3 regions of the Actinoplanes sp. NPDC048967 genome follow, and region 1 is predicted to be linked to each of the others. Evidence: riboswitches for the same ligand, from Rfam matches in the RefSeq annotation. Region 1 holds a riboswitch; each other region holds the start of a gene.
The links. A riboswitch is a leader RNA that binds a small molecule or an ion and turns the genes downstream of it on or off. The one in region 1 is predicted to bind cobalamin.
Positions count from the first base shown of each region.

Region 2: it holds a riboswitch for cobalamin, as region 1 does, so the genes downstream of both, AB0C12_RS19380 (ribonucleoside-diphosphate reductase subunit alpha) here and AB0C12_RS04555 (VWA domain-containing protein) in region 1, are expected to answer to the same signal.
Region 3: it holds a riboswitch for cobalamin, as region 1 does, so the genes downstream of both, bluB (5,6-dimethylbenzimidazole synthase) here and AB0C12_RS04555 (VWA domain-containing protein) in region 1, are expected to answer to the same signal.

Region 1 is NZ_JBEZFL010000001.1:961,013-971,140, reverse strand. Features, by position in the region: gene AB0C12_RS04590 (citrate synthase) at 1-725, shown strand, start outside; gene AB0C12_RS04585 (glycosyltransferase) at 758-2,008, opposite strand; gene AB0C12_RS04580 (metalloregulator ArsR/SmtB family transcription factor) at 2,068-2,373, shown strand; gene AB0C12_RS04575 (SRPBCC family protein) at 2,370-2,894, shown strand; gene AB0C12_RS04570 (SigE family RNA polymerase sigma factor) at 2,955-3,452, shown strand; gene AB0C12_RS04565 (hypothetical protein) at 3,449-4,714, shown strand; gene AB0C12_RS04560 (gluconokinase) at 4,813-6,384, shown strand; cobalamin riboswitch at 6,513-6,641, shown strand; gene AB0C12_RS04555 (VWA domain-containing protein) at 6,672-8,879, shown strand; gene cobO (cob(I)yrinic acid a,c-diamide adenosyltransferase) at 9,118-9,717, shown strand; gene AB0C12_RS04545 (cobyrinate a,c-diamide synthase) at 9,711-10,128, shown strand, end outside.
Region 2 is NZ_JBEZFL010000004.1:352,380-362,507, reverse strand. Features, by position in the region: gene leuE (leucine efflux protein LeuE) at 1-403, opposite strand, end outside; gene AB0C12_RS19400 (VOC family protein) at 458-841, opposite strand; gene AB0C12_RS19395 (bifunctional pyridoxamine 5'-phosphate oxidase family protein/GNAT family N-acetyltransferase) at 851-2,110, opposite strand; gene AB0C12_RS19390 (aminotransferase class I/II-fold pyridoxal phosphate-dependent enzyme) at 2,158-3,504, shown strand; gene AB0C12_RS19385 (ribonucleotide-diphosphate reductase subunit beta) at 3,588-4,583, opposite strand; gene AB0C12_RS19380 (ribonucleoside-diphosphate reductase subunit alpha) at 4,584-6,974, opposite strand; cobalamin riboswitch at 7,106-7,318, opposite strand; gene AB0C12_RS19375 (UdgX family uracil-DNA binding protein) at 7,432-8,094, shown strand; gene AB0C12_RS19370 (GNAT family N-acetyltransferase) at 8,066-8,767, opposite strand; gene AB0C12_RS19365 (DUF3046 domain-containing protein) at 8,840-9,040, shown strand; gene recA (recombinase RecA) at 9,238-10,128, shown strand, end outside.
Region 3 is NZ_JBEZFL010000001.1:31,946-42,073, forward strand. Features, by position in the region: gene AB0C12_RS00140 (right-handed parallel beta-helix repeat-containing protein) at 1-588, shown strand, start outside; gene AB0C12_RS00145 (right-handed parallel beta-helix repeat-containing protein) at 585-1,772, shown strand; gene AB0C12_RS00150 (UDP-glucose/GDP-mannose dehydrogenase family protein) at 1,798-3,135, shown strand; gene AB0C12_RS00155 (hypothetical protein) at 3,175-3,666, opposite strand; gene AB0C12_RS00160 (helix-turn-helix domain-containing protein) at 3,755-4,927, opposite strand; gene AB0C12_RS00165 (ferredoxin reductase) at 5,023-6,078, shown strand; gene AB0C12_RS00170 (acyl-CoA desaturase) at 6,129-7,340, shown strand; gene AB0C12_RS00175 (D-arabinono-1,4-lactone oxidase) at 7,364-8,608, shown strand; cobalamin riboswitch at 8,645-8,849, shown strand; gene bluB (5,6-dimethylbenzimidazole synthase) at 8,885-9,511, shown strand; gene AB0C12_RS00185 (ester cyclase) at 9,720-10,124, opposite strand.

The DNA.
Region 1 (10,128 bases):
ACAACTCCCTGGACTACGTCGAGAACTTCCTGCGCATGACGTTCGGGCTGCCCACCGTGAACTACGAGGTGGACCCGACGATCGCCAAGGTGCTCGACATGCTCTTCGTGCTGCACGCCGACCACGAGCAGAACTGCTCCACGTCGACCGTGCGGCTGGTGGGCTCGGCGCAGGCCAACCTGTTCGCGTCGGTGTCGTCGGGCATCAACGCGCTCTCCGGCCCGCTGCACGGCGGGGCCAACTCCGCGGTGCTGGAGATGCTCGAGGGCATCCGCGCCGACGGCGGCGACGTGGACGCCTTCGTGCGCCGCGTCAAGGCCAAGGAGAAGGGCGTGAAGCTCATGGGCTTCGGGCACCGGGTCTACAAGAACTACGACCCGCGCGCCGCCATCGTCAAGAAGGCCGTCCAGGACGTCATCTCCACGATGGACAAGCCCGACCCGCTGCTCGACATCGCGCTCAAGCTCGAGGAGATCGCCCTCGCGGACGACTACTTCGTCTCCCGCAAGCTGTACCCGAACGTCGACTTCTACACCGGCCTGATCTACAAGGCCATGGGCTTCCCGACCAAGATGTTCACGGTGCTGTTCGCCCTCGGCCGGCTGCCCGGCTGGATCGCCCAGTGGGCCGAGCAGAACGCCGACCCGGCCACCAAGATCGGTCGCCCGCGCCAGCTCTACATCGGCGAGACCGAGCGGCAGTTCATCCCGATCACCGAGCGCTGACCGGTCGTTTCGTGTCCCAGCCGCCCTCCTGGTCAGGAGGGCGGCTGCGGCTTCTCCAGCCATCGGGCGATCCGCGTCGTGCCGTCCTCGTCCGCCAGCCGGGCCGCGACGGCCGCGGCCCGGGCCGCATAGCGCGGCTCGGTCGTGACCGACCGCAGAGCCCGGGCCAGGCGGTCCGCCGTCAGCGCGGGCAGCGGTACGGGCGGCGGCGCCACTCCCAGCTCGTGCAGCCGCCGGGCCCAGAACGGCTGATCGGCCAGCACCGGTACGCCCACCGCCGGCACTCCCGCGCGTAACCCGGCCGCGGTCGTCCCCGCCCCGCAGTGGTGCACCACGGCGGCCATCCGCGGGAAGAGCCAGTCGTGCGGCAGCGCACCGACACTCAGCACGTCCGGTCCGTCCTCGACGCGCAGTCCCGACCAGCCCGCCTGCACGACCGCCCGCACCCCGGCGGCGCGCACCGCGGCCAGCACGGGCACGGCGAGCCGCTCCCCGTGACCCGGGGCCATGCTGCCGAAGCCCACGAACACCGGCGGCGGCCCGGCCGCGAGGAACCGCTCGACCGCGGCCGGGGGGCTCCAGCCTCGCGGGCGTTCAGGCCACCAGTAGCCGACCACTTCCTGCGAGTCCGGCCAGTCCGCGGGCCGGGGCACCACGCTCGGGCTGAAGCCGTGGAAGGTCGGCCACCGGTGCTGCTGGGCCCGTTGCAGCGCGGCCATGCTCCGGCGGGGCAGGCCGAGGCGCCGGCGCAGATCGCGGACCGGCCCGGCGTAGAGCGGGTGCGCCGCGGACTCCAGGAAGCGGCCGGTGAGCCGGTTGCCCGTCCGGCCCAGGGAACGGCCGCCGACCAGGACCGGCCCGAAGTCACCGGTCGGGAAGACCGGCTGCAGGAAGACCCCGGCCCAGGGGATGCCGGCGGCTTCGGCCACCTGATAGCCCAATGGCGCGACGACCGTGGAGAGCAGCACCGCTTCGGCGCCGGTCTGCTCGACCGCCCGCACGATGCCGTCGCCCAGCTCGGCGACCAGCGGCCGGGCGATGTGCAGCAGCCGCAGCAGGGCCCGTGGCCCCGTGCCCGAGCCGGTGCCGTCCTGGCCGCGCGCCCGCGGCAGGATCTGCCGCAGATCGCCGGGCAGAGCCACGAAGGGCAGGTCGACGAGCTCCCGGAACGGCTCGTGGGAGGCCAGCGTGACCTCGTGGCCGGCGTCGCGCAGCCGGGCGCCGAGTCCCGTGTACGGGGCCACATCACCGGTCGAGCCGGACGTCACGATCAGCACCCGCATCCTCCGAGGATAGCTGCATGCCTTGACGGTTATATAACCGCGATGGAATAGTCGGCGCTGTGCCCGTGGACGCCATCTCCGTACTCGCCGAGCCGACCCGCCGCCGGATCCTCGACGAGTTGCGACTGGCCGACAGCAGCGTCGGCCAGCTGGTCGAGAAGCTCGCGATGAGCCAGCCGGCCGTGTCCAAACACCTGAAAGTGCTGCGCGAGGCCGGGTTCGTCGCCAGTCGCACCGCCGCCCAGCAACGCATCTACTCCCTCGAGCCCGGACCGTTCCGTGCGCTCGACGCCTGGCTGGCGCCGTACCGCCGGTTGTGGACCCGGCACCTGGACGCCCTGGAACGCCACCTGGAGGACTCATGACGGCCGACTTCGACCCCGGCCCGCTCGCCGACGCGACCGTCGTCGCCGACGGCGGATCCTGGACCCTGATCTTCGTGCGGTCCCTGCCGCACCCGCCGGAGAAGGTGTGGGCCGCCCTCACCGACCCCGGGCGCCTCGACCAGTGGGCGCCGTTCGCCGCCGCCCGCGACCTGTCGCACCCCGGCGAGACCACCCTGACGATGGTCGACGGTCCCGATCGGACGGACCTGCCCGCCACCGTGCTGCGCGCGGAGGCACCCACCCTGCTCGAATACACGTGGGGCGAGGATCTGCTGCGCTGGGAGCTGACCCCGGCCGACGGCGGCACGACACTCACCCTGCGGCACACGTTCGCCGAGCGCGACGAGGCACCGATGTACGCCGCCGGCTGGCACCTGTGCGTCGCCGTCCTGGCGCGGCTGCTGGCCGGTGACCCGGTCGGTGTCATCCGCGGCCGGGACGCCGCCGCTCACGGCTGGGAGGACCTGCGCGCCGCGTACGCCCGGAAACTGCCGGGCTGACCGGCAACCTTTCCCCGCCCGCCGGTGTCAGGCAGGGTGACGGACGGGGAGAGGCAGGCCATGCGCGACGGGTTCGACGACTTCGTACGCAGCCGCAGCACCGGCCTGCTGCGGATCGCGTACCTGCTCACCGGGGACCGGCACAGTGCCGAGGACCTGGTGCAGGAGGTGCTCGAGCAGATGTACGTGAAGTGGCGCCGGATCCACAGCATGCCGGAGGCGTACGCCCGCCGGGCCCTGGTCAACCGGGCCGCCAACCGCTGGCGCCGCCGGGGCCGCCGCCCGGAGGCACCCCTGGGCAGCCACGACGTCGCCGCGCCGGATCACAGCGAGCACGTCGTGGTCCGCGACACCGTCGTGGAGGCGCTACGGGCGCTGCCGCCGCGGCAACGGGCGGCGGTGGTGCTGCGCTACCTGGAGGACCTGCCGGTCGCCGAGGTCGCGCGGGCGCTGGACTGCTCCGAGGGCAACGTCAAGAGCAGCGTGTCCCGGGGCCTGACCCGGCTGCGGGCCGCCCTCGACCCCGTCACCACGACCACCGAACGGGGACGGGCATGACCGACACCGACATCCGTACCGCGCTGGAGCAGGCCACCGGTGACCTGCGGACCCCGCCCGACCTGCTGGACCGGGTCCGGGCCGGTGGCCGGCGCCGGGTGGTGCGACGCCGTACCGTGCTCGCCGCGGGCCTGGCCACGATCGCCGCCGGCGGCACCGCCGGCGCCCTGATCTCCGGCGGCGACGGCGGCGGAACGCCGGTCGCCTCGCCGCTGCTCGACCACCCGACCCGGGGCGACCTCAAGCGCGACACCGCCTTCCTCGACGACGTCCGCACCGCCTGGCGGCACCACCTCGGCGGCCTGCCGGTACGCGGTGAGCCGCACGTCGCGTGGGCCGGCCTGGCCCCGCTCTACGCCGGGATCGCGGTCGTCGCTCAGCGGACGCCGCAGCGGGTCTCGTCCCCGATCGGCCAGATCAGCTACGGTCTGACCGGCTTCGTCGAGCAGACCCGGGACGGGCTGCGAGTCATGTCGCTGGAGGAGATGCTCACCGGCGCCACCAACTCCGCGGCAGTCCTGCTCGGCCCGGACCACAACGTGCTGATGGTCCTCGACGACGGCCGCGGCATCGGGTACTCGCCGGCCCTCGCCTACACCGAGCAGGGCAGGATCAGCCGTACTTTCACGCCGTTCGACTTCCGGCTGCACGACGGCGTGGCCTTCGGGGCCACCCCGCAGTCGCAGACCCTGGTCCGGGTGGCGCTGCGCGCGGGCCGGCCCGATTCCCGGGGCGACCGCTCGGTCGGCCTGGCCAACCTCTCCCAGCTGGTGGCGGACACCGGTCGCGGGGCGCCACCGGCCGGCACCGCACGCCGGGCACGGTTGCTGGCCGGGCCCGCGTTCGAGGCGGACGACAAGTGGGACCTGTCCGGGCGCGACGGCTACGACGACCCGTACGGCTACCGGATCACGCCGCCGCCCGCCGGCACCTGGATCCTGCGGGGCACCACCGCCGACGGCCGCCGGTTCGTCGTGCAGACCCTGACCAGCACCGACGACCGCGTACGCCTGTTCCTGTCGCTGGGCACCCCGGAGCCGGTGCTGCGCGGCTTCCCGGACCCCGCGGCGCCCCTGCCGGTGCAGGTGCGGCTGCCCGACGGCCAGGGCGTCGTGGTCGCCGCCCCGGGCCGATTGCGTTACCGCGTGGCCGGGCGCACGTGGCTACCGATCAGCGGCGACGCGGCGCTGCTGCCCGCCGCGGCCGACGAGGTCGAGGTGACCACCGCGCGCGGACAGGCAGTCCGGGTGCGACTCGCCTAAGGTCGGGGACAGATGTCCGGTCTCGCCGCCGCTCGGCTCTGCCGCGGGCTTGAGGTGCGTGGTGATCGGGCATGTCTGTCGGCGATCAGGGAGGCTGCATGGACGTCGTCATCGGTGTCGACACCGGGACCACCGCGACCAAGGCCATCGCCGCCGGGCCGACGGGTGAGGTGCGCGCGATGGCCAGCGTGCACTACCCGCTGTCGGTGCCCGGCCCGGGCCAGGCCGAACTCGACCCCGCGAAGCTGCGCGACGCCGCGATCGAAGCTCTGACCACCGTGGCCAAGGAGTCCCAGGAGCGCGGTGACCGGGTCATCGCCGTGAGCCTCAGCGCCTTCCTGCACGCGCTGGTCCCGATGAACGCCGACGGCACGGCCCGCGGTCCGCTGATCACCTGGGCGGACAACCGGGCCGCCGGGCAGAGCGAGCGGATCGTGGCGTCCGGCCGGGCGAAGGACCTCCAGGCCCGCACCGGTACGCCGGTGCACCCGATGTCCCCGCTGACCAAACTCGCCTGGTGGGGCGCCACCGACCCGGCCGTCCTCCGGGACACCCCGCGCTGGGGCGGCGTCAAGGAGATCGTCCTGGCCGGCCTCGCGGACGAGGGCTTCCTGCTGGACCTGTCGGTCGCCTCCGGCACCGGCATGTACGACATCCACCAGCGGCGCTGGGACCCCGAGGCCCTGGAGCTGGCCGGGATCCCGGAGAGCCGGCTGGCCGAGGTCGTGCCGACGACCCGGCAGCTGCGGCTCAAGCGGGAGGTGGCGGTCGCCGCCGGGCTCCCGCCGGAGCTGCCCCTGATCATCGGGGCCGCCGACGGACCGCTGGCCAACCTGGGCGTGGGCGCGACGCCGGTCGGCGTGGCGGCCGTGTCCCTGGGCACCAGCGGCGCCCTGCGCACCGTCGTGCACGGCCCGACCGCGGACAAGGCGGGCCGGCTGTTCTGCTACGCGCTGACCGAGGACCGCTGGGTGGTCGGCGGCGCGATCAACAACGCCGGATCCGTGGTCCGCTGGGCCGGCCAGACCTTCGCGGGCGGCTTCGACCGGCCGACCGCCGAGGGCGAGGACGCCGACGTCCGCGACGCGGCCCTGCTGACCGAGGCGGCCGGGGTGGCGCCGGGCAGCGAGGGGCTGCTCTGCCTGCCGTACCTGCTGGGCGAGCGGGCGCCGTGGTGGCGCGGGGGGATGCGCGGGGCGTACATCGGCCTGCGCCGCGAGCACGGCCGGGCCCACCTGGTCCGGGCCGCGGTCGAGGGGGTGTGCCAGCAGCTGGCGCTGGTCCGCGACACGTTCGCCGACGAGGGCATCGCGATGACCGAGGTCCGGGCCACCGGCGGGGCGGTCGCCTCGGAGCTGTGGGTCGGCATCCTGGCCGCGGCGCTGGACCTGCCGGTGGCGATCGCCGACACGCCGGAGGGGACGGCGCTGGGCGCCTGCCTGCTGGCCCGGCACGCGCTGGGCGAGCTGCCCGACCTGGACGAGGCGGCGGCGCTGGTGGCGATCACCGAGCACGAACGGCCGGACCCGAAGAACGCCGACCTGTACCGGCGGATGCGGCCGCTGGTGGAGCAGTCGGCTCTGGCGGTCACCGATGTGCTCAAGGAGCTGGACAAGCTGGCTCCCGAGCCGCTGCCCGACACGGAGAAGGCCCTGCCGGGCGTCGGCTGAGCGGCTCGCGCCCCGGCCGTTCTCGCCGTGCTCGGCCGGCCGCGGCCTTGTCGCCGCTCGCCGTTCGGCCCGGTGGCGGCCCGGACCGGGGTGAGGATGCCCACGCGGCCCCGCGTTGACGGCGTGCCGGGCCGTGAGAAAGAGTGGCTCGCGAGCGGCAGTGGAGGAACCCGGTGGGAGACCGGGACGGTCCCGCCACTGTGACCGGGGTTCGTCCCCGGAAGTCAGGAGACTCCGGCCGCTCGTACCTTCCACACGCGGGCGCGGACCCGCGGAAAGGACCGGGCGTGACGCCGTACCCGTTCTCTGCCGTCGTCGGCCTCGACGACCTGCGGCTCGCGCTGCTGCTGACCGCTGTGTCCCCGGCCGTCGGCGGGGTCCTGGTCCGCGGCGAGAAGGGCACGGCCAAGTCGACGGTCGTCCGTGCCCTCGCCACCCTGCTGCCCGAGGTCGACGTGGTCCGCGGCTGCCGCTTCGCCTGTGATCCCGCGGCGCCCGACCCCGGCTGCCCCGACGGGCCGCACGAGCCCGGCGCGCCGCACGGCCACCGCCCCGCCACGCTGGTCGAGCTGCCCGTCGGGGCCACCGAGGACCGGGTCGTCGGCACCCTGGACATCCAGCGTGCGCTCGCCGACGGCGTCAAGGCGTACGAGCCGGGTCTGCTCGCTGCGGCCCACCGCGGCGCCCTCTATGTCGACGAGGTCAACCTGCTGCCGGACCACCTGGTGGATCTGCTGCTCGACGCGGCGGCGATGGGCCGCGCCCACGTCGAGCGCGACGGGGTGTCGGTCAAGCACGCGGCCCGGTTCCTGCTGGTCGGCACGATGAACCCCGAGGAGGGCGAACCGCGCCCGCAGCTGGTCGACCGGTTCGGCCTGGTCGTGACGGTTGCCGCCCCGCGCGAGGCGAAGCTGCGGGCCGAGGTGGTCCGGCGCCGGCTGGCGTACGAGGCCGGCCCGGAGGCGTTCGCGGCCCGGTTCGCGGCCGACGAGAAAGCCCTGGCCGAGCGGATCCTGACGGCTCGGGAGCGGGTGCCGTTCGTGCGGCTGCCGGACGCCGAGCTGGACCGGATCGCCCGGGTGTGCCTGGCCTACGGTGTCGACGGGATGCGTGCGGACATCGTCGTGGCGCGGTGTGCGGTGGCTTTGGCGGCGTGGCACGGTCGCGATCGGGTGACGGCTGAGGACATTCGGGACGCGGCGCGGCTCGCGTTGCCGCATCGCCGTCGCAAGGACCCGCTCGATCCGCCGGGCACTGATGAGGAACGGCTGGAAGAGGCGCTGGACCAGGCTGCTCAGGATGACCCGGACGAGGATCCGCCGCCCGGTGACGGTCCTGACGGGCCGGATGCCGGTGGCCCCGATTCTGGCGGGCCTGATTCTGGTGGTCCGGATTCCGGCGGTTCCGGCGCCGGCGCGCCGGACTCCGGCGCTCCCAGCTCCGGCGGACCCGGCTCCGGTGGCCCGGAGGGTTCCGGTGGGCCTCGGCGGACTGCCGAGCCTTCCGGCCCGGTTGAGCAGGCTCCGGGGGATGCCGGCGCTGAGGCGCCGGCCGATGAGCAGCGCAAGGTGAGCGGGGGTGCGGCGGCCCAGTCGGGTGCCGCCTACCGGCCGCGGACGTTGCGGATCTCTGCTCGTGGAGAGGGCGGGCATGCCGGGCGGCGGTCGCCGGCGTTCGCGCGGCGTGGGCGGGTGGTCGGCTCGCGGATCCCGCGCGGCAAGCTCGCCGGAGCGCCGCATCTGCCGGCTACTTTGCGGGCTGCCATCCACCGCGGTGCCGCCGCCGTGCCGCTACCAGGCCCTCGGCTCACCGCGCCGGGTGCGCAGGACGGCCGGGCACTTGACCACACGCTTGTTCCCAGTCCCGCCGGCTCCGCTCATCCGGCGGGCAGGCGGGCCGCGGCCGAGCGGCGGATCGGGTTGGTGCAGCCGCGTGACCTGAGGGAGGCCGTGCACGTCGGGCGTGAGGCCAACCTGGTGCTGTTCGTCGTGGACGCGTCCGGGTCGATGGCCGCGAGGAAGAGGATGACCGTCGTCAAGACCGCGGTGCTGTCACTGCTGCGGGACGCGTACCAACGGCGGGACCGGATCGGCATGATCACCTTCCGGGGGTCGGCCGCGGATCAGGTGCTGCCGCCCACGTCGAGCCACGAGGTCGGGGTGCTGCGGCTCGCCGGGTTGCGTACCGGTGGGCGTACCCCGCTGGCCGCCGGCCTGCGCGCCGCGGCCGCGACCATCGCCACCGAGCGCCGCCGCGACCCGCGCCGGCGGCCGCTGCTGATCATCGTCACCGACGGGCGCGCGACCAGCGGGCCGGATCCCGTGCTGGTCGCGCCGGCGTTGGCCGGCGTGGCGGCGGTGGTCGTCGACTGCGAGGCCGGGCCGATCCGGCTGGGTCTGGCCCGGCGGCTGGCCGCCGCCCTCGGCGCCGACATCATGCCGCTCGATGCGCTGGCCGCCGACCCGACCTCGACCCCGCTGGGGAGGGCCGCGTGATGCTCCCTCCCGCAGCTGCCCCGGTTTCTGCGGGCGTCCCGTTGGTTTCTGCGGGCGTCCCGTCGGTTTCCGTGGGCGTCCCGTCGGTCTTTGCGGGCGTCCCGTCGGTCTTTGCGGGCGTCCCGTCGGTTTCCGTGGTCGCCCGGCGGGTGCCCGCGATGGTCTCGCGGGTTTCCGCCCCGGCCTTGTGGCCGGGACGTCGTCGCGTGTCGTTCATCTCGCTGAGGAAGGCTGCCTGATGCCGCAGGGACAGGTCACCACCGTGCCGCAGGACGGACTCACCACGCGGCAGCGGCGCCGGCAGGCTGTGCTCGCCGTCCACACCGGACACGGCAAGGGGAAGTCGACCGCCGCGTTCGGGATGGCTCTGCGGGCGTGGAGTGCCGGCTGGTCCATCGGTGTCTTCCAGTTCGTGAAGTCCGAGAAGTGGCGGGTCGGCGAGGAGGCCGCGCTCAAGGCTCTGGGGCAGACCGGCGGGCCGAGCGTGGCCTGGCACAAGATGGGTGAGGGCTGGTCCTGGATCCAGCGGGCCGGCACCGAACGCGATCACGCCGCCGAGGCAGCCGAGGGCTGGGCGCAGATCAAGCGGGACCTGGCTGCCGAGACCCACAAGTTCTATGTGCTCGACGAGTTCACGTACCCGATGAAGTGGGGTTGGGTCGATGTCGCCGACGTCGTCGCGACCCTCGCGGAGCGGCCCGGCACCCAGCACGTGGTGATCACCGGCCGGGACGCGCACCCGGACCTGCTCGCCGCGGCCGACCTGGTCACCGAGATGACGAAGGTCAAGCATCCGATGGACGCCGGCCGCAAGGGACAGCAGGGCATCGAATGGTGAACATCCCGCGCGTGGTCATCGCCGCGCCGGCCTCCGGGCACGGCAAGACGACGGTGGCCACCGGGCTGCTCGCCGCGTTCGCCGCGCGGGGCCTGAGCGTGGCGCCGTTCAAGGTCGGCCCGGACTACATCGATCCCGGCTATCACGCGCTCGCGGCGGGCCGGCCCGGACGCAACCTCGACCCGGTGATGGTCGGCGAGGACCTGATCGGGCCCCTGTTCGCGCACGGTTCGGCGGGCACCGACCTGGCCGTCGTCGAGGGCGTGATGGGGCTCTACGACGGGCGTACCGGTGCGGGCGACACCGGATCGACCGCGCACGTCGCCGGCCTGCTCGACGCGCCGGTCATCCTGGTCGTCGACGCCGCCGCGCAGGGCCGGTCGGTGGCCGCGCTGGTGCACGGCTTCCGCA
Region 2 (10,128 bases), on a different contig from region 1:
GCGCTGCGCCCCCGGCCGCGCCCGCCTCGGCACTCTGCTGAGCAACCGCTGCCGAATCGCTGCGACCCCGCCACTTCTGCCAGGCCCCACGGATGATGCCGAAGCCCACCCACGCGAGGTAGGCCGCACCCGCGTACTTGATCACCATGAACGCCGGCGGATACGTCCGAAGCAGCGAAGCAACGCCGGCAGCCGCCAGCGCCATGAGCACCGCGTCGCCGACGAACACCCCGGCGGCAGCCCGATATCCCGCTCGCACCCCGCGCTGCGCGCCGACCGTCAGCACGAAGATGGAGTTGGGCCCAGGCAGCAACACGATCGCGACCGTGCCCAGCACGTACGTCCAGAAGTCAGTGATCCCCAGCACGCCTCCATCCTCAGCGCCCCGACGAGGCGCCGGCAGTACCCGTAAAGCTAGATCCTTGTGGCCTTCCCCACGCGGTGGAAGTCCCGCTCCTCAAACCGGGTCCACCCGCCGTCGCAGCAGACAGAACTCGTTGCCCTCGGGATCGGCGAGCACGTGCCAGCTCTCGTCCCCCGTCTGGCCCACGTCGGCCGGCCGGGCACCGATCGCGAGCAGCCGCTCCAACTCCGCGTCCTGGTCGCGATCGGTCGCATTGACGTCGATGTGCAGGCGCAGCTGACCGGTCTTCGGCTTCGTGGTCCTGTTGAAGACGATGGTCGGTTGCGGCCCGCCGAAGCCTCCATCGGCCGGCCCGATCTCGATGTCGCCGTTGGCGTCACGCTCCAGCTCGACATAGCCGAGCACCTCACACCAGAACCGAGCGAGCAGGTCAGGATCGAGCGCGTCCAGCACCAGCTCGGTTACGCGGCATGCCATCCCGACACCCTAATGAAGCTCAGCCGGTGAATCGCTGGTCTCCAGGCGAGCCCGGAGGCGCTTCGCGGCCGCGGGCCATTCCTCCACCGTCATCGCGAACAGCACCGTGTCCCGCCACGTCCCGTCCGGGCGCAACCGGTGCCGCCGGATCATCCCGTCCCGCGTCGCGCCCAGCCGAGTGATCGCCTGCTGCGATCTCTCGTTGCGAATGTCGGTGTACCAGAACACCCGCTCCGCGCCGAGCACCTCGAAGGCCCGTTCCATCAGCAGCAGCTTCGCCTCCGTGTTCACCCCGGTGCGCCACCACCGACGGCCGAGGACGGTGTGGCCGATGCCGACTGCCTGCCGTTCCGGGTCGATGTCGTGATAGCTCGTCATGCCCATCACCTCGCCGGTCCGCGGGTCGACCTGCGCCCACGACACCCTTTTGCCTTCCCACTGCTCGCGGGCGGCGACAGCGATGAGCTCGGCCATCTCTGCGCTGCTCCGCGGCCGCTCGCTCGGCAGGTGTTGCCACACCTCGTCATCGCTGATCGCCGCCAGCAAGCCGTCCGCGTGACCGGGGGCCAGCGGCTCCAACGCGACATGTCGACCGCGCATCGGCGCCGCGAGGTGCCACGGCGAGGCCGGCCCCGGCAGGTACGCGGGCGGCGGACCGCTGACTCCGGCGTCCGGCTCCGGCGGGCCGGCGACTCGCCGGAGGGGCAGCACGCCGGCCCAGTGCGGCAGCGACAGATCCTCCGGGTCGTCCACGACGCCACCGGTGCGCGCTCGCACGGACACTTCGACGAGAGGTAGCGCCAGCACGGTGGTCGTCGCCAGCTCACGTGCCGTCGGCGGCCTGCTCGCCGCGCTGCGGCCGTGGCCTATCCGCTCCACCAGCGCGTCCATTGCCGCGCGCTTCTCCGACATGTCAGTGACCGGCCTGGCGTTGCCGTGCACCACGACCGATCGGTAGTTCGCGCTGTGGTGGAACTGGGAGCGCGCATAGACGATGCCGTCGAGCAGCGTCACCGACACGGCAACCGGCACGCCGTCGCCTCGTGCCTGCAAGCCCAGCCGGCCGCCCGTGGAAGCGTGCAGATACAACGTGTCCTCGACGCGGACGTGCAGCGTGGGCAGCACCCGTGGCTCACCCTCGACCACGAAGGCGACGGAACAGTCGTACGCCTCGTCCAGGATGGCGTGGGCCTTCTCGCGTTCGTAGTGCATCCGGTCGCGATTGCGGGTGGCCGTGGTCCGATCGGTGGGCTGATAGAGGTCGGTCACGGAAACCCTCCTTGCCAACGGGCCTGTACTAGTACAGAATCTGTCTTGTGTCAGCACAGTATCAGGTCACCGGATCCAGCGCCGCCTCGATTTCCGCGAGCATCGAGGCGGGGGTCCGCCTCGGCGACTGGGCCTGGGGTGATCGCCTCCCGCCCATCCGGGTTCTCGCCGACAGCCTGCATGTCAGCCCGGCCACCGTGTCCAAGGCCTACCAGGAGCTGCGCCAGCGCGGCATCGTCGAGTCCGTGGGTCGCCAGGGCACCCGCATCCGGGCCCGGCCGGCTGTGGCCAGCCCGCGCTCCGCGCTGCGGCTGCCGGTGCCGGCGGGCGCGCTCGACCTGTCGGCCGGCGACCCCGACACCCGGCTGCTGCCGTCCCTGGGCCGGCACCTGCGCTCAGTGTCCGATGAGGTCGGTCCACCCATGGGGTACGCGGCAGCCGGCGCGATGCCCGAGCTCATCGACGCGGCCCGGCCCCGCCTCGCCGCTGACGGAGTGCCGGTCGACGATGCCGCCATCACTGTCACCAACGGCACTCTCGACGCCATCGAGCGACTGCTGACAGCGCATCTGCGCCCGGGTGACCCGGTCGCCGTCGAGGATCCCGGCTGGGCCAATCTGCTCGACCTCCTGGGCGCGCTGGGCCTGACCGCAGTGCCGGTCGCGGTCGACGACGAGGGCCCGCTGCCTGACCGGCTCGCTGCCGCGTTGAAAGGAGGGGCGCGCGCCGTCGTGATCACGGCTCGCGCGCAGAATCCCACCGGCGCCGCGGTCACCGCCGGCCGTGCGACAGAGCTGCGTGCGGTCCTGAGCAGCAACCCCGAAGTGCTCCTGATCGAGGATGACCACGCCGCCGAGCTGGCCGGCGTGCCCTTGCACTGCCTCGGCGGAGCGACGCAGTCGTGGGCCTTCGTCCGATCGGCCTCGAAGCCCTACGGACCCGATCTGCGCATCGCCGTCATGGCCGGGGACGAGGCGACCATCGCGCGCGTGGTCGGCCGCATGCGTATCGGAGCCGGCTGGGTGTCCACAGTGCTGCAAAGACTGCTGCTGAGACTATGGCACGACGAGGAGACCGAGGCCCGGATCGCCGCGGCGGGTGCGGACTACGACCGTCGCCGCCGTGCACTGCGCGAGGCGCTGGCGGTGCGCGGAGTGCGGGCGCGGGGTGCCACCGGCATCAACGTCTGGGTCAACGTCGAGGACGAGACCCGCATGGTGACAACCCTGCGCGACGCGGGCTATGCGGTCGCCCCGGGTTCCCTGTTCCGCATGGAGGCACCGCCGGGCGTCCGGATGACGGTCAGCCCGATCGACGACGACGCCATCGAAGCCCTGGCCGACCAGGTCGCCGCCGCAGCCCATCCGGCCGCTGTGCCCACCGCCTCACGATGACTGCCTGCTTCGGGCTCGGTCGGCGGGAACGCGCCGGCACTGCCGTCCGCAATACAGCGAACGACAGTGCACGGCGCCGGCGATCAGAAGTCGTCGTCGAAGCTCACGGACCCGCTGATGCCGACCTGATAGGCCGACACCCGGCGCTCGAAGAAGTTCGAGAGCTCCTGCACGTCCTGCAGTTCCATGAAGGCGAACGGGTTCTGCGAACCGTAGGCCGGGGCGATGCCGAGCTGCGCCAGCCGACGGTCCGCCACGTGCTGGAGGTATTCGCGCATATCGGCCGGCGACATGCCGGAGACGCCCTGCTCCAGCAGGTCCGCCGCAAACTGCACCTCACACTCGACGGCTTCCGCCAGCATGTCGCGAACCTGTTGCTCCATCTTCTCGTCGAAGAGATCCGGTTCCTCCGCGCGCACCTGCTCGACCACGTCGAAGGCGAAGGCCATGTGCATCGACTCGTCGCGGAAGACCCAGTTCGTACCCGAGGCGAGGCCGTGCAGCAGCCCGCGCGACCGCAGGTAGTAGACGTAGGCGAAAGCGCCGTAGAAGAACAGGCCCTCGATGCACGCGGCGAAGCAGATGACGTTGAGCAGGAACGCCCGCCGGTCGTCCTTGGTCCGCAGCTCCCGCAGTTCGAAGACCGAGTCGATCCACCGGAAGCAGAATTCGGCCTTGCGGGCGATCGACGGGATGTTCTCCACCGCGTCGAAGGCCGCGGCCCGCTCCGCGTCGTCGGGCACGTAGGTGTCCAGCAGGTTCAGATAGAACTGGACGTGCACGGCCTCCTCGAAGAGCTGCCGCGACAGATAGAGCCGTCCCTCCGGGGAGTTGACGTGCTGGTAGAGATTCAGCACCAGGTTGTTGGCGACGATCGTGTCGCCCGTGGCGAAGAAGGCGACCAGGCGGCTGACCAGGTGCTGCTCCGCGGGCGACAGCTTGGCCAGATCGGCGAGGTCGGAGTGCAGGTCGACCTCCTCGACGGTCCAGGTGTTCTTGATCGCGTCCTTGAAACGGTCGAAGAAGTGCGGGTACTTCATCGGCCGCAGGGTCAGGTCCATTCCGGGATCCAGCAACATCTACTGACACGCCTCACACGACTCGGGGTTCTCCAGGGAGCAGGCCACTGCCTCGTCATCGCCGACCGGCGCCGGTATGGTCGGCGCGACGGCCACGGTCGCCTGCTGGATGCGCGTCGCCGGCCGCGAACGCAGGTAGTAGGTGGTCTTCAAGCCGGCCTTCCACGCGTAGAGATACATCGACGAGACTTTGCCGATGGTCGGCGCGCTCATGAAGAGGTTCAGCGACTGCGACTGGTCCACGTAGGGCGCCCGGGCCGCGGCCACATCGATGAGCGCCTTCTGCGGCAGTTCCCATGCCGTGCGAAAGAGCTCCCGGACGTCGGCAGGCAGCGCGGAGATGCCCTGCACCGAGCCCTCGGCGCGCTTGATCTGCTCGCGGACGGCTGCGGTCCAGAGGCTGCGCGCCTTCAGTTCCCGTACCAGATAGGTGTTGATCTGCAGAAACTCGCCGCTCAGCGTCTCACGCTTGAAGAGGTTGCTGACCTGCGGCTCGATGCACTCGTAACAGCCGGCGATGGAGGCGATCGTCGCCGTCGGCGCGATCGCGATCAGCAGCGAGTTCCGCAGCCCGCTGGTCGCGATCCGCTGCCGCACCGCCGCCCACCGGGCGGTCTGCGTCGGCGTCACTCGCCAGAGATCCGGTTGCAGGTCGCCGCCGGCCGCTCTGGTCTGCGGGTACGCCGGGTGTGCGCCCCACCGTTCAGCAAGTTCGGCCGAGCTCTCCAGCGCGGTCAGGTAGATCTCCTCGGCGACCCGCGTGCTCAGCTCCCGCGCCGCAGCAGAGTCGAAGGGCAGCCTCAGCGCGAAGAACGCGTCCTGCAGGCCCATCAGCCCGAGCCCGACCGGACGCCACCGCGGGTTGCTGGTCGCGGCCTCGGTGCTCGGGTAGTAGTTGATGTCGATGACGCGGTCCAGGAAGACGACCGCCGTCCGCACCGTCGCCCGCAGCTTCTCCCAGTCCACGTCGTCGCCGTTCAGATGCCCGGCGAGGTTGACCGAGCCCAGATTGCAGACGGCCGTCTCGTCGTCCGAGCTGACTTCCAGGATCTCCGTGCACAGATTCGACAAGTGAATGGTGTTGCCCGGCACGCCGGTCTGATTGCTCAGCCGGTTCGACGGATCCTTGAAGGTCATCCAGCCGTTGCCGGTCTGTGCCAGGGTGCGCATCATCCGGCCGTACAGATCGCGTGCCTTGACCTGACGGACGACAGACCCGGCGGCCTCGGCGGCCCGATAGGCCGCGTCAAAATCGGCACCCCAGAGATCAGGCAGCGACGGTACGGCCGACGGGTCGATCAGCGACCACATCTCGTCCGCCTCGACCCGGCGCATGAACTCGTCGGGGATCCAGTTGGCCAGGTTCAGGTTGTGCGTCCGGCGGGCGTCCTCGCCGGTGTTGTCACGCAGCTCGAGGAATTCCTCGATATCCGGGTGCCACGGCTCGAGATAGACACAGGCTGCGCCCCTGCGCCGGCCGCCCTGATTGACGGCGGCCACACTGGCGTCGAGCGTGCGCAGGAACGGCACGATGCCGTTGGACTGCCCGTTCGTGCCGCGGATCAGCGCGCCGCGCCCGCGGATTCGCGACCACGAGATGCCGATGCCGCCGGCGAACTTCGACAGTCGCGCCACCTGCTGATACCGCTCGTAGATCGAGTCCAGCTCGTCCTTCGGCGAGTCGACCAGGAAGCACGACGACATCTGAGTGTGCCGGGTGCCGGAGTTGAAGAGCGTCGGCGAGCTCGGCAGGTAGGCCAGCGACGACATCAGCCGGTAGAACGCGATCGCCTCACCGGCGTTGGTCGACAGGCCGCAGGCGACCCGCAGCAGCCAGTACTGCGGCGTCTCCACGACCAGCCGCGACTGCGGATGACGCAGCAGGTAGCGGTCGGCGACGGTCCGCAACCCGAAGTACTCGAAACGCAGATCGCCGGCCGGGTCCACGGCATCGTCGAGCTTGCGGGCGTTCCTGGCCACGAAAGCAGCCGTCGCGTCCCCGATCAGCCCCTCCGCGTGGCCGTGCGCGATGGCCTGGCTGAAGCTGGCGACGCCCTGCCCGCGCACCTCCTTGTCGATGAAGGCCGCCAGCAACCGGGCCGCCAGTCGCGAGTATTGCGGCTCCTCGCCGATCAGCTCCGCGGCCGTCTGGATCGACAGCTTGTCCAGCTCCGCGGTGGTCGCGCCGTCGTAGAGCCCGCTGATGGTCTTGGTCGCCACCCGCAGCGGATCCACCTCGTTCAGGTCGGCGACCCAGCGCTCGACCGCCCGCACGATCTTGTTGACGTCGACCGACTCGGTCTCACCATTGCGCTTGCGCACCTGCATCGCGTGCCGGCGTTGCTCCGGCACGGCCGGATCGTACGCAGTCTTGTCCTGCGTGACCGTCATGAACTCTCTCTCCTCGCGAGCCCGTTGGCGGAACGGTCTTCGGGCGCGCAGGAGGACGCCGGTGGACGCGGCTGTGCGCGTACACCTGAAGTGGCGTCGGCCGTCCCACGCGGCCTCGGACCGCCGCACGCGAAAGCGTGCGGCGCGCTGGCAGGTCTTCGGACTCGCGGGCCTGACCGTTGCCGGTCGCCTAGTGGCCGTCGCTTCCCGGGCCCGGGCCCAGTGCTTGATGACGGCGGTCGTTCCCGCTCACCGCTGCGGGGGCAGTCCCGGTTTCTCACCGGGTTCCCTCTTGCCTCGCGCCGTCCTGGAGGGACGGGCGAACCAGCTGCGAGCAACACCATATCTAGGTGCGACAGCCGATGTACAACACCACATGTCGTGTCGGCGTGTCGGATCTTGCTCGATCAGGTGAGCCTGTGCGCGTGGACCGGACGCGACGGGGTAGAACGGGTGCATGGCTACGACGCAAGCCCCGCCCGGTGCGCAGGAATTCATCCCCGCCGACGCGAAGAGCCTCGACGAGCTCAAAGCGGCGGCGCCCGGCTGCCGCGGATGCGAACTCTACGAGGACGCCACCCAGGTGGTCTTCGGCCGCGGCGCGGAACATGCGCGGCTGGTTCTGGTGGGGGAGCAGCCCGGCGACATCGAGGACCAGCAGGGCCTGCCCTTCGTGGGGCCGGCCGGCCGCCTGCTTCGCGACGCGGTGGGCGACGCGGGCATCGATCCGTCGATCATCTATCTGACCAACACCGTGAAGCACTTCCGCTTCGAGCTGCGGGGCAAGCGGCGCATCCACCAGACTCCGGGCCCGGCGCACATCACGGCCTGCCGGCCGTGGCTGGTCGCCGAGTTCTCGCAGCTGAAGCCCGATCTGGTGGTGGCGCTCGGGGCCACCGCGGCCAAGGCCCTGTTCGGACCGTCGTTCCGGGTCACCAGGTCACGCGGCGAATTGCTGCCCTGGCCGGCGTCGGCGCAGCGCCCACAGGACTTCCCGGTCGCCGAGTCGCGGGCGCTGGCCACGATCCACCCGTCCGCGGTGCTGCGGGCCGACGACCGGGACGCCGCCTACAACGGCCTGGTCGACGACCTCAAGGTCGCGGCGACAGTCCTGGGCTGACCGGTACGCGCAACGACACGTTCACGTTGTCCTTGCGCCGCACGAAGCCGATCGCTGTGAACAGGTGGTCGGCGGCAGTGTTGGCCGCCATGGTGTGCAAGAACGGTCGGTCACCGCGCTCATAGATCTCGGCTGCGACCGCGAGCACCAGCCGGGCCGCCAGGCCGCGACCGCGATAGCCGGGATCGGTGCAGACCGCGCTGATCTCACTCCAGCCCGGCGGCCTGATCCGCTCGCCGGCCATCGCCACCAGAGCACCCCCGTGTCGGATGCCGAGGTAAGTGCCCAGCTCGATCGTGCGCGGCCGGAACGGCCCCGGTCCGGTCCGGCGCACAAGATCGATCATCTCGGGGACGTCGGTCGCGGTCAGAACGACGGCCTCCGGATCCGGTACGGCCCGCACGGTTGCATCCACCAGTTGCCGCGTGGCGCTGGTGCCCCGGACCTCCCAGCCCAGGTCGTGTGGCGGATTCGCCGTGATCGACAGCTCGGTGCCGGGACCGGCCAGCATCGCCAGGTCGTGCCAGCAGCGAGGATCGGCGGGGTCCTCGAGAGCGAAGAACGGCGCCACGTCGGGGTGGTAGCGAGCGGCCCGGCCGACGATGCCGGCGAACCGCGCGTGCGGGCCGGTGAGGGCGGCCCAGCTCGGCCGGTCGAGAACGTCCACAGTCACCAGCACATAGTGATGTGTGTCTCAGCGTGCCGTCGAGCAGGGCCGGCAAGACGCCGCGGGTAGGCTTTTCCCGTGCGGTTGACAGACTTCTGGGGGCGCCTCGAACAGGCCTTCGGCCCCGCTTATGCGCGGAGTCTCGCCGCGGATCAGAGTTTTGCGGCACTCGACGGGCGCACCATTAACGAATCCATAGCTCAGGGTGTGGAGACGGTTACTATCTGGCGTGCGGTGGTTTCCGCGTACCCCGATCGGGTGCCTGCCAGGCTGCGCTGACCCCTTTTTCGTACGCTTGTTCTGGCGTGTCGCTCGTATTCGTACACCTGTTCGGCTATTGTCCTCAGCGGCGCGGTCATCCACAGGGCACGGCCGGGCACCGGTTTTTGTCAGACCCTAGGTCTAGCGTGACTCGCGTGGTGAACAGAAGCTCTTCGGCGAAGACGCCCGGAAAGTCGAATACAGGGGTGGCGGACATGGTGGCAGGACCTGATCGGGACAAGGCGCTAGACCTTGCTCTCGCGCAGATCGACAAGCAGTTCGGCAAGGGTTCGGTGATGCGCCTCGGGGAACGACCCGTCATCCAGATGGCCGTCATCCCCACCGGCTCCATCGCCCTCGACATCGCGCTCGGCGTCGGCGGCCTGCCGCGCGGCCGGGTCATCGAGGTCTACGGACCGGAGTCCAGCGGTAAGACGACGGTGGCCCTGCACGCGGTGGCCAACGCCCAGCGCAACGGCGGCATCGCGGCGTTCATCGACGCGGAGCACGCGCTCGACCCGGAGTACGCCCGCGCTCTCGGTGTCGACACCGACGCACTGCTGGTGTCGCAGCCCGACACGGGTGAGCAGGCGCTCGAGATCGCGGACATGCTGATCCGCTCCGGCGCGCTCGACATCATCGTCATCGACTCGGTGGCCGCGCTCGTGCCGCGCGCCGAGATCGAGGGCGAGATGGGCGACAGCCACGTGGGTCTGCAGGCCCGCCTGATGAGCCAGGCGCTCCGCAAGATCACCGGTATCCTCAACAACTCGGGCACGACCGCGATCTTCATCAACCAGCTCCGCGAGAAGATCGGCGTCATGTTCGGCTCGCCCGAGACCACGACCGGTGGCCGGGCCCTGAAGTTCTACTCGTCGGTGCGCCTCGACGTGCGCCGCATCGAGAGCCTCAAGGACGGCACGGACGTGGTGGGCAACCGCACCCGCGTCAAGGTCGTGAAGAACAAGGTCGCCGCGCCGTTCAAGCAGGCCGAGTTCGACATCATGTACGGCAAGGGCATCTCCCGCGAGGGCTCGCTGATCGACGTCGGCGTCGAGCAGAGCATCGTGCGCAAGTCCGGCGCCTGGTACACGTACGACGGTGAC
Region 3 (10,128 bases), 930 kb from region 1:
AACATAGCCGTGCAGAACAACACGGTGGTGGGCAGTGACATGGGCATCGTGGCCCGCGAGGGTGCCGACAGCGTGGCCATCAACGGCAACCAGGTCAGCGACCAGCGGCGCCAGGGCATCGCGGTCCGCGACGGCGTGACGAACGCGCTGATCACCGGCAACGTGGTCAGCGACGCCGACAACGGCATCTACGTGCGCAGCTCGGTCGCCGAGGTCCGCGGCAACACCGTCGAGGGGGCCACCAACCACGGCATCGCCCTGGTCGACGCCACCGGCGGCTCGAAGGTCAGCTACAACGTGGTCGCCGGGGTGGGACCCAGCGCGCTGGACCACTCCCGGGCCCGCGGTGACGTCGACATCGACCAGAACACGATCTCGGCCTGGCACGACACCAGCTCGTTCTGGGTCCGGTTCCGGCACTACGCCAGCCCGATGACGATGCTGTGGGTGGCCATCGTGCTGCTGATCATCGGCTCGGCGGTGCTCGGAGTACGCCGGCGCCGGCCGGGCATCCACCACCCGTACGCGAACACCGTGCCGCTCCGGGCACCGGCCCCGGCCGAGGAACTCGTCGGGAGCGCGGCGTGACCCAGCCGGACAACGGATTCGACTGGCCCCGGCTGCGGCAGCGCCTCGCGGCTCTGCCGGGCGGACCGGGCCTCTGGCTCGGCGGCGCGGCTCTGCTCATCGCGGTGATCGCCCTGGTGATCTCACTGACCGCCAGTTCTGCCCCGGCCCCGGTCGCCGGCGCGACCGGACCGGTCGGGCCGACGATCCCGGCCGGCGAGACGATCACCACCGCTCCGGTGGGCACCCTCCCGGCCGAGCCGGGCACCGGGCCCGCCCCCGGCCCGGTGCCCACCGAACCGGTGGCGACGACCACGTCGCTCACCTGCCCGGCCGCCACGGTGACGGTCGCCGACGCGGCCGGCCTGTCGGCCGCGCTGGAGCAGGCCGGGCCCGGCACCAGCATCGCCCTGGCCGACGGCGTCTACCCGGGGACCTTCACCGCGGCGGCCAAGGGAACGGCGGACCGGCCGATCTTCCTCTGCGGCGGCGCGGGCGCGGTCATCGACGGCGGCGGCGTCAAGAAGGGCTACGGCCTGCACCTCGACGGCGCGGACCACTGGCGGATCGCCGGGTTCACCGTCCGCAACGCCCAGAAGGGCGTCATGGGCGACGGCGTCAACCACAGCGTGATCAGCGGGCTGACCGTCACCGCGATCGGCGACGAGGCCATCCACCTGCGCAAGTTCAGTTCCGACAACGTGGTCGAGAACAACGTCATCAGCGACACCGGCAACCGGCGCGAAAAGTTCGGCGAGGGCGTCTACATCGGTTCCGCCAACTCGAACTGGTCCGCCATCACCGGCGGCGCGCCTGACACCAGCGACCGCAACGTCGTCCGCGGCAACACCATCTCCGGCACCACCGCGGAGGCCGTGGACATCAAGGAGGGCACCACCGGCGGCACCGTCACCGGCAACACCTTCGACGGCAGTGCCGTCACCGGCGCCGACTCGTGGGTCGACGTCAAGGGCAACAACTGGACCATCAGCGGCAACACCGGGCAGCGCAGCCCGGCGGACGGCTTCCAGACCCACCAGGTGTACGACGGCTGGGGCCGCGGCAACACCTTCACCGGCAACATCGCCCGGGTCGACGGACCCGGTTACGGCTTCCACCTCGCCCCCGTCGAGGACAACCGCGTCGCCTGCGACAACAAGGCGATCGGCGCGGCCGAGGGCCTCGCCAACGTTGCCTGCAGCTGACATCCCCCGCGCTAGGAGACTTCTGATGAACACCACCACCACCACCCGTCCCCGTCTCACCGTCATCGGCACCGGGTACCTCGGCGCCACCCACGCGATCTGCATGGCAGTGATGGGTTACGAGGTCATCGGCGTCGACGTCGACGCCAGCAAGGTCGAGCGGCTCAACTCCGGCGAGGTGCCCTTCTTCGAGCCCGGTCTGCCGGAGTTGCTGACCAAGGCCCTGGAGACCGGCCGGCTGCGCTTCACGACCTCGTTCCAGGAGGCCGGCGAGTTCGGTGACGTCCACTTCATCTGCGTCGGAACCCCGCAGCGCAAGGGCTCCGAGGCCGCGGACATGACCTACGTCGACGCCTCGGTGACCGCGCTGGCCGCCCACCTGCACCGCCGTGCCCTGGTGGTCGGCAAGTCGACGGTGCCGGTGGGCACCGCCGCCCGTCTGGCCGAGGTGCTGCGCGCCACCGCGCCGGCCGGCGACCAGGTCGAGCTGGCCTGGAACCCGGAGTTCCTGCGGGAGGGCTTCGCCGTCGACGACACCATGCAGCCCGACCGGATGGTCTTCGGTGTCACCTCGGCCTGGTCGGAGCAGCAGCTGCGCTCGGCCTTCGCGCCGGTGCTGGCCCAGGGCGTGCCGGTCAAGGTCACCGACCTGCAGACCGCCGAGCTGGTCAAGGTCGCCGCGAACTCGTTCCTGGCCACCAAGATCTCCTACATCAACGCGATGGCGGAGGTCTGCGAGGCCACCGGCGCCGACGTGCACGACCTGGCCGAGGCGCTGGCCTACGACGAGCGCATCGGCGGCAAGTTCCTGCGCCCCGGCCTGGGCTTCGGCGGCGGCTGCCTGCCCAAGGACATCCGGGCGTTCGCGCACCGGGCCGAGGAACTCGGTGTCGGTCAGGCGGTCGGCTTCCTGCGGGAGATCGACGGCATCAACGGCCGCCGCCGGGCCCGTACGGTCGACCTGGTCGTCGAGCTCTGCGGCGGCGACGTGGCCGGCAAGAAGATCGCGGCCCTGGGTGCGGCGTTCAAGCCGAACTCCGACGACATCCGCGACGCGCCCGCCCTCGACGTGGCGAGCACGCTGGCGGGCATGGGCGCGGACGTGCACGTGTTCGACCCGGCGGCGATGGAGAACGCCCGCAAGGTGCACCCGGAGCTGTCGTACGGCAGCAGCGCCCTGGACGTGGCCCGCGGCGCGGACGTGGTCGTGCTGCTCACCGAGTGGACCGAGTTCCGCGAGATCGCCCCGGAGGCCATGGCCGCGGTGGTCTCCGGCCGGCGCATCTTCGACGGCCGGCACGCCCTCGACCCGGCCGCGTGGCGCGCCGCGGGCTGGGAGTACAAGGCGCTCGGCCGTCCCTGACCGCGCAGGACGCGGGGGCCGGTCCACCCGGCCCCCGCGTCAGGTCTGCTCCGGCGGGCGTCGCGGCCCGGGCAGGTGACCGACGGACAGGGCCGCGACCACCGCCGCGGCGAACGCCTCCCGGTCGCCCGGGGGACAGCCGTGCTCGGTGGCCGCGTCCGTCGCCGCGGCCCAGACCGCGCGCAGCTGCCCCTGGTCGAAGGCGGGCACAGGCTGGTCCGGCACCTGCGCCAGGTGGTCGGTGCGCGAACGACGCCAGCGGCTGAGCAGCGCCGCGAGCCGGCCTCGGCGGGCGGGCGCGGTCTCCGGTTCGCCCACGGCGAGCGTGACCACCGTCTCGGCGACGAAACCCAGCACGAACGGCGCCCACCCGAGCTGCCGGCCACCGGCCAGACCGGTCAGGGTCCAGGGCTCGATCCGGTACGCCTCCAGCACCGTGCCCACGTACGGCAGCTCGGCGGGGGCCAGCGCGGCCAGCACCTCACGAACGACATCCTGCCCGGTCCGCAGGTCTTCGTCGGCATCGTCCACGTCTGTCCCCGTTCGTCGTGTCCGCGCTGACCATAAGCGCGCCACGCGGGACGCGACCACGGTCGTCATTCGTTCGGCGGACGGTGAATCAGGCCGGTTCGAGGGCCAGGGCGACGGTCAGCTGCAGCAGCCATTGCGGGTCGCGCAGGCGGTCGCCGTACAGCTCGCGCAGCCTGGTCATCCGGTAGCGGACCGTCTGCGGGTGCACGAACAGCGCCGCGGCGACCTCGTCGCGGCGGCCCTGGTGCTGCAACCAGGCCCGCAGTGTCTCGGCCAGCTTGGCCACCACCGGCTCTTTCTCGTCCGCCAGCGGGGCCAGCACCTTGGCCCGCAGGTCGGCCAGGGCCTGCGGGTCCGCGGTGACGATGAGCGCGACGAGGTGGTCCTCGGTGTCGACCACCGCTCCCCCGGCGCTGGGCGCGAACCGGGAGGTCCGCACGGCCCGGGCCAGTGAGTCGCGGGCCTGCAGCCAGGGCCGGACCGGCCCGACGGTCGCGCCCCGGCCGGCCAGCAGCCGCATCAGGTGGCTGCGGGACGGGCCCTGGGCGTCCGGGACCAGCAGCACCGAGGTCTCGTCCGGGCCGGCCTCGGCGACCTGCAGGGTGCGGGCGTCGAGCAGGTCGAGCACCGAGCGGGCGAACGGCTCGGGCACCAGCACGGCGGTGAGGGTCTGCGGCGGCACCCACTCCGCGCGTTCGGCCGCCGCGGTCACCACGTGCGCGGGCTCACCGGCCAGCAGGGCCTGGGCCAGGCGTTCCAGCAGGTGCCGGCGGACCCGGCCGGAGCTGGCCAGCTCGTCCGCGTGCCCGGCGACGCTGGCCGCGGAGAGCTCGTCGATGTAGGCGAACACCTGCTCGGCGAAGTGCGCGATGGTCGCCGAGTCCTGCCCGGCCCCGACGCTGATCGCCGCCAGCTCCCGCCAGGCCACCCGCGCCCCCAGCCGGTAGGCCGCCAGCAGCGAGTCCAGGCTGCGCCCGTTGCGCGCCTCACCGCGGCCCAGCGCGTACGCTGCCTCCAGCGCCGGGGTCAGCGGTGAGCCCCGCCCCTTGCCGGCCGAGCGGGACACCAGGTTCAGGAAGGTGGCCAGCGCGGCCCGGACGGCCTTCTCGATCTGCGGGCCGAGCTCGCCGGCGAAGGCCTTCGCGTACGCCGGCACACCCTCGGTGATCGCCTCCACGGTCTGCGTCGCGACCGCCGGGAGCGCGTGCCGCAGCGGGGCGACCGCCTCGGCGGATAGGCGGAAGTCCTTCACATCGCTCACCGCGACCCCCTTTTGTTCGCAGGGAACAATAACCTGCCGTCAAATTCCCTTGACCGGGTCAGGCATTCGTGCCGAGATCACCGCAGGCTTGAGACATGGCGGTGACTCATACCCTGCGATCGGGTGCTTGGCGGGTCGTGGAGCTCCTCACGACACCGGTGGTGCCGGCTGACTACCTCGACGTGATCGCGCCCCTGCGCAACGCCGGCGTGCTGCGCGCCCGGATCGAGGCCGTACGCCCCGAGACCCGTGACGCGGTGACCCTGGTGCTGCGGCCCGGTCGCGGCTTCCGCCGGCACGAGCCCGGCCAGTACGTCCGCCTCGGCGTCGACGTGGACGGCGTACGGCTGTGGCGCGCGTACTCGGTGACCAGCGCACCGGGCCGGCTGTCGGTGACCGTCAACGCCGTCAAGGACGGCGCGGTCAGCAACCACCTGATCAAGCACGCCCGGCGCGGCATGATCGTGCACCTCGACCAGCCCGCCGGCGACTTCACCCTGCCGGCCGTCCGCCCGGCCAAGGTGCTGTTCGTGACCGCCGGCAGCGGCATCACCCCGGTGATGGGCATCCTGCGCAGCGCCCTGCACGAGCTGAAGGACGTCGTGGTCGTGCACTCGGCGCGGGAACGCGAGGCCGTCGTCTTCGGCGACGAGCTGCGTACGCTGGCCGCCGCGGGCCGGATCCGCTTCGTCGAGCGGCACACCGCCACCGCCGGCCGGATCGCCCCACCGGAGCTGGCCACCCTGGTCCCCGACCTGGCCGAGCGGCACACCTGGGCCTGCGGGCCCAACGAGATGCTGGACGACCTGGGCGCGCATTTCGCCGAGGCCGGCATCACCCGGCTGCACGTCGAACGGTTCCGCCCGACCGTCATCGCCACCGGTGACGGCGGCAAGGTCACCTTCGGCCGCACCGGCACGGTCGTCGACGCCGACGGCAGCACGCCGCTGCTGGAGGCCGGCGAGGCCGCGGGTGTGCTGATGCCGTCCGGCTGCCGGATGGGCATCTGCTTCAGCTGCGTGCTGCCGATGACCGAGGGCGCCGTGCGCGACCTACGCGACGGCTCGATCACCACGGCCGTCGAAGGCGACAACGTCCTGGTGCAGACCTGCGTGTCGGCCGCCGCCGGCAACTGTCACCTGGACCACTGAGACTCCGCTCCCGCTCCAGCTTCAGCTTCACAAGGAAACCGAGGACTGCCGTGACCACTCTGCAGCGCAAGCCGAAGAACCCGATCGCGCACCTGACCGCCGAGGACATCGAGGCCATCGGCCGCGAGCTGGACGCCCTGCGCGACGAGATCGTGGCCAGCCGCGGCGAACGCGACGCCCGGTACATCCGCAGGGTGATCACCACCCAGCGCCGGCTCGAGCTGGCCAGCCGCGCGGTCCTGCTCGTGTCGATCTTCCCGCCGGCCTGGCTGCTCGGCACGGCCGGCCTGTCGGTCGCCAAGATCCTCGAGAACATGGAGATCGGGCACAACGTCATGCACGGCCAGTGGGACTGGATGCGGGACCCGAAGATCCACTCGACCACCTGGGAGTGGGACAACGCCTCGCCGTCGGAGCAGTGGAAGCACTCGCACAACGAGCTGCACCACACGTACACCAACGTGATCGGCAAGGACAACGACCTCGGCTACGGCATCATGCGCGTCGACGAGCAGCAGCGCTGGAGCCCGATCCATCTCGGTCAGCCGCTCTGGAACTTCGTCAACGCCTGCTTCTTCGAGTACGGCATCGCCGCGTACGACCTGGAGCTGGGCAAGAACCTCAAGACCAAGAAGCGCCGCCAGTCGCCGCAGTTCAAGGAGCGGCTCAAGCAGGTCCGCCGCAAGATCGGCAAGCAGATCCTGAAGGACTACGGCGTGCACCCGGCCCTGTCCGCGCTGACCGGCTCCTGGCTGACCACGATCGCCGCCAACGCGACGGCCAACCTGGTCCGCAACCTGTGGACCCACTCGGTGATCATGTGCGGTCACTTCCCGGAGGGCGTGGAGACCTTCGAGCGCACCTCGATCGAGGGCGAGACCCGCGGCGAGTGGTACCTGCGCCAGATGCTCGGCTCGGCCAACATCGACGGCAACCGGGCGATGCACATCATGACCGGCAACCTGTCGTACCAGATCGAGCACCACCTGTTCCCGGATCTGCCCAGCAACCGGTACCAGGAGATCGCGCCGCAGATCCGCGACCTGTTCCAGCGCTACGGGCTCTCGTACACCAGCGGCTCGCTGCCCCGGCAGGTCGGCTCGGCCTGGTACAAGGTCTTCCGGCTCTCGCTGCCCAACCGCGGCGAGGCCAAGGCCCTCGCCGACGGCCCGCGCCCGGCCAGCGGCCGCAAGGCGAAGGCGACCCGCTGGCAGCGCCCGGCCGCCGAGACCCAGACCGAGCCGGTGGCTGTGAACTCCTGACCCGTACGGCCTAGGCTGGTCCGGTGAGCAACGTGGTGACCAACTGGGCCGGCAACATCACCTTCGGCGCCCGCCGGCTGCACCGGCCGGCGGCGCTGCCGGAGCTGCAGGAGATCGTCCGGGCCGGCGGCCCGCTGCGCGTGCTGGGCAGCGGGCACTCCTTCAACCGGATGGCCGACACGACCGGCGACCTGATCAGCCTGATCGGCCTGCCCCGCGTCGTGGAGATCGCCGAGGACCGCCGGACGGTCCGGGTCGACGGCGGCATCCGGTACGGCGAACTCGTCGACCGCCTCGACGCGGCGGGCCTGGCGGTGCACAACATGGCCTCGCTCCCGCACATCTCGGTGGCCGGCGCGGTCACCACGGCGACTCATGGCTCGGGCGTCCGCAACGGCAACCTGGCCACCTCGGTAGCGGCGATCGAGCTGATCCGCGGCGACGGCGAACTGGTGACCCTGCGCCGCGGCGACGAAGACTTCCCCGGCGCGGTGGTGGGCCTGGGCGCCCTCGGCGTGGTGACCGCGCTGACGCTGGACGTGGTGCCGGCGTTCGAGCTCCGCCAGTACGTCTACGACGACCTGCCCCGGGCGTCACTGGAGCAGCACCTGCCGGAGATCCTCGCGGCCGGCTACAGCGTCAGCCTGTTTACCAACTGGCAGTCCGGGGACATCAACCACGCCTGGTTCAAGCGTACGGACGAGCTGCCGGAAGGCCCGCTCTTCGGCGCCCGCCCGGCCGACGGGAAGCGCCACCCGGTGCCCGGCGTGGCCGCGGACAACAGCACCGACCAGTTCGGCGTTCCGGGCCCGTGGCACGCCCGGCTGCCGCATTTCAAGATGGAGTTCACCCCCAGCACCGGCGCGGAGCTGCAGTCGGAGTGGATGGTGCCGTTCGACCGCGCCCTGGAGGCGATCGACGCGGTGGCCCGGGTCCGGGAGAAGATCGTCCCGGTGCTGCAGGTGAACGAGATCCGTACGGTGGCGGCGGACAACCTCTGGCTGAGCATGAACTACGAGCGCGACAGCCTCGGCCTGCACTTCACCTGGATCGCCGACACGGCGGCGGTCCTGCCGGCCGTGGCGGCGCTGGAGGAGCAGCTCGCGCCGCTGGAGGCCCGCCCCCACTGGGGCAAGGTCTTCACCCAGGACCCGGCGACGGTCCGCAGCCGCTACCCCCGCTTCGCCGACTTCCAGGCCCTGGTCACCAAGTACGACCCCCAGGGCACCTTCCGCAACCCCTGGCTCGACGACATCCTGGGCCACTGACCCGCGGCCGTCGGCCATGGCGGTAGCGTGTCGTCCGGCACGAACTTGTTGCGAGGTGCCCCGCCCACGGGTGGGGAGAATCGGGAAGCCGGTGCGAATCCGGCACGGGCCCGCCGCGGTGACCGGGGAGCTGCCGCCCACGCGCACCCTGGTGCGCAGCCACTGGCCGGACGGCTGGGAAGGCGGGCGGTGAGGCGCTGATCCGGGAGTCCGAAGACCGGCCTCGCGTCGATGACCCCGGCCGGCCCGGGGCACGAGCGCAGCGGGAGCCTGCCCATGATCCACGACCTGTACGAGACCATCAGCCGCCGCCGCGATGTCCGGGGCCAGTTCACCGGTGCGCCGGTCCCCGACGACGTCCTGGACCGGATCCTCACAGCCGCGCACGAGGCGCCCAGCGTCGGGCTGTCGCAGCCGTGGGACTTCATCCTGGTCCGCGACCGCGAACTCCGGCAGACGTTCCACCGGCACGTGCACACCGAACGCGAGACCTTCGCCGCCACCCTCGACGGTGACGCCGCGCGGCGGTTCGCAAGCATCAAGATCGACGGGGTTCTGGAGTCGACGCTGTCGGTCGTGGTGACCTACGACGCCGCGCGGGGTGGGCCCGCGGTGCTGGGGCGGCACGCGATTGCGGACGCCGGGCTCTATTCGGTGTGCCTGGCCATCCAGAACCTGTGGCTGGCGGCCACCGCCGAAGGACTGGGCGTCGGGTGGGTGTCCTTCTACCGCGAGGACTTCCTGTGCGGCCTCCTGGGCATCCCGGACTCGGTGCGGCCGGTCGCCTGGCTGTGCCTGGGCCCGGTCAGCCACCTCGAGGACGTGCCGGATCTGGAACGGCACGGCTGGCGGCAACGCCGGCCCTTGCAACTGGCTCTGCACACGGACCGCTGGGGCGGCTGAGCCGGACCGGCTCGGTCCGGGCCGGGCATGGCCGGCCGAGCCGGGCGCGGCGGACCGGGCCGGGCCGAGCCCGGCGTGATCGGCCGAGCCCGACGTGATCGGCCGAGCCCGACGTGATCGGCCGAGCCCGACGTGATCGGCCGAGCCCGACGTGATCGGCCGAGCCCGACGTGGCGGGCCGAGCCGGGCGGCGGACGAAAGCCCCGGCTCAGGCCGGGGTGATCCGGCCGCCGATCTGCTGGGCCACCTCGAGGTCGTTGCCCTCGAACCAGCTCTCGGCCACCTTGCCCCCGGCCAGCCGGAAGATGATGATCCCGGTCTCCCGCACCCGCTGGTCGTCCGGCGGCAGGTCCAGATACCCGCCCCGGTAGGTCGACCGGATCGTGTACCGCACCACCAGCCGGTCCCCGCTGACGATCACGTCCTCCAGCACCGGTTCCTGGTCGGCGAACGCCGCCGGGTACCAGCGCAGCCACGTCGTGAAGGCGGCCAGGTCGCCGCTGCCGCCCGGTCCGTGCGCCACGAAGTCTTCGGTGACCAGGCCGGTCAGCCGTTGTTCGTCCCCCGTGCGGCACATGGCGAACCACGCGCACGCGATCTCCGTCGCTTCCATGCAT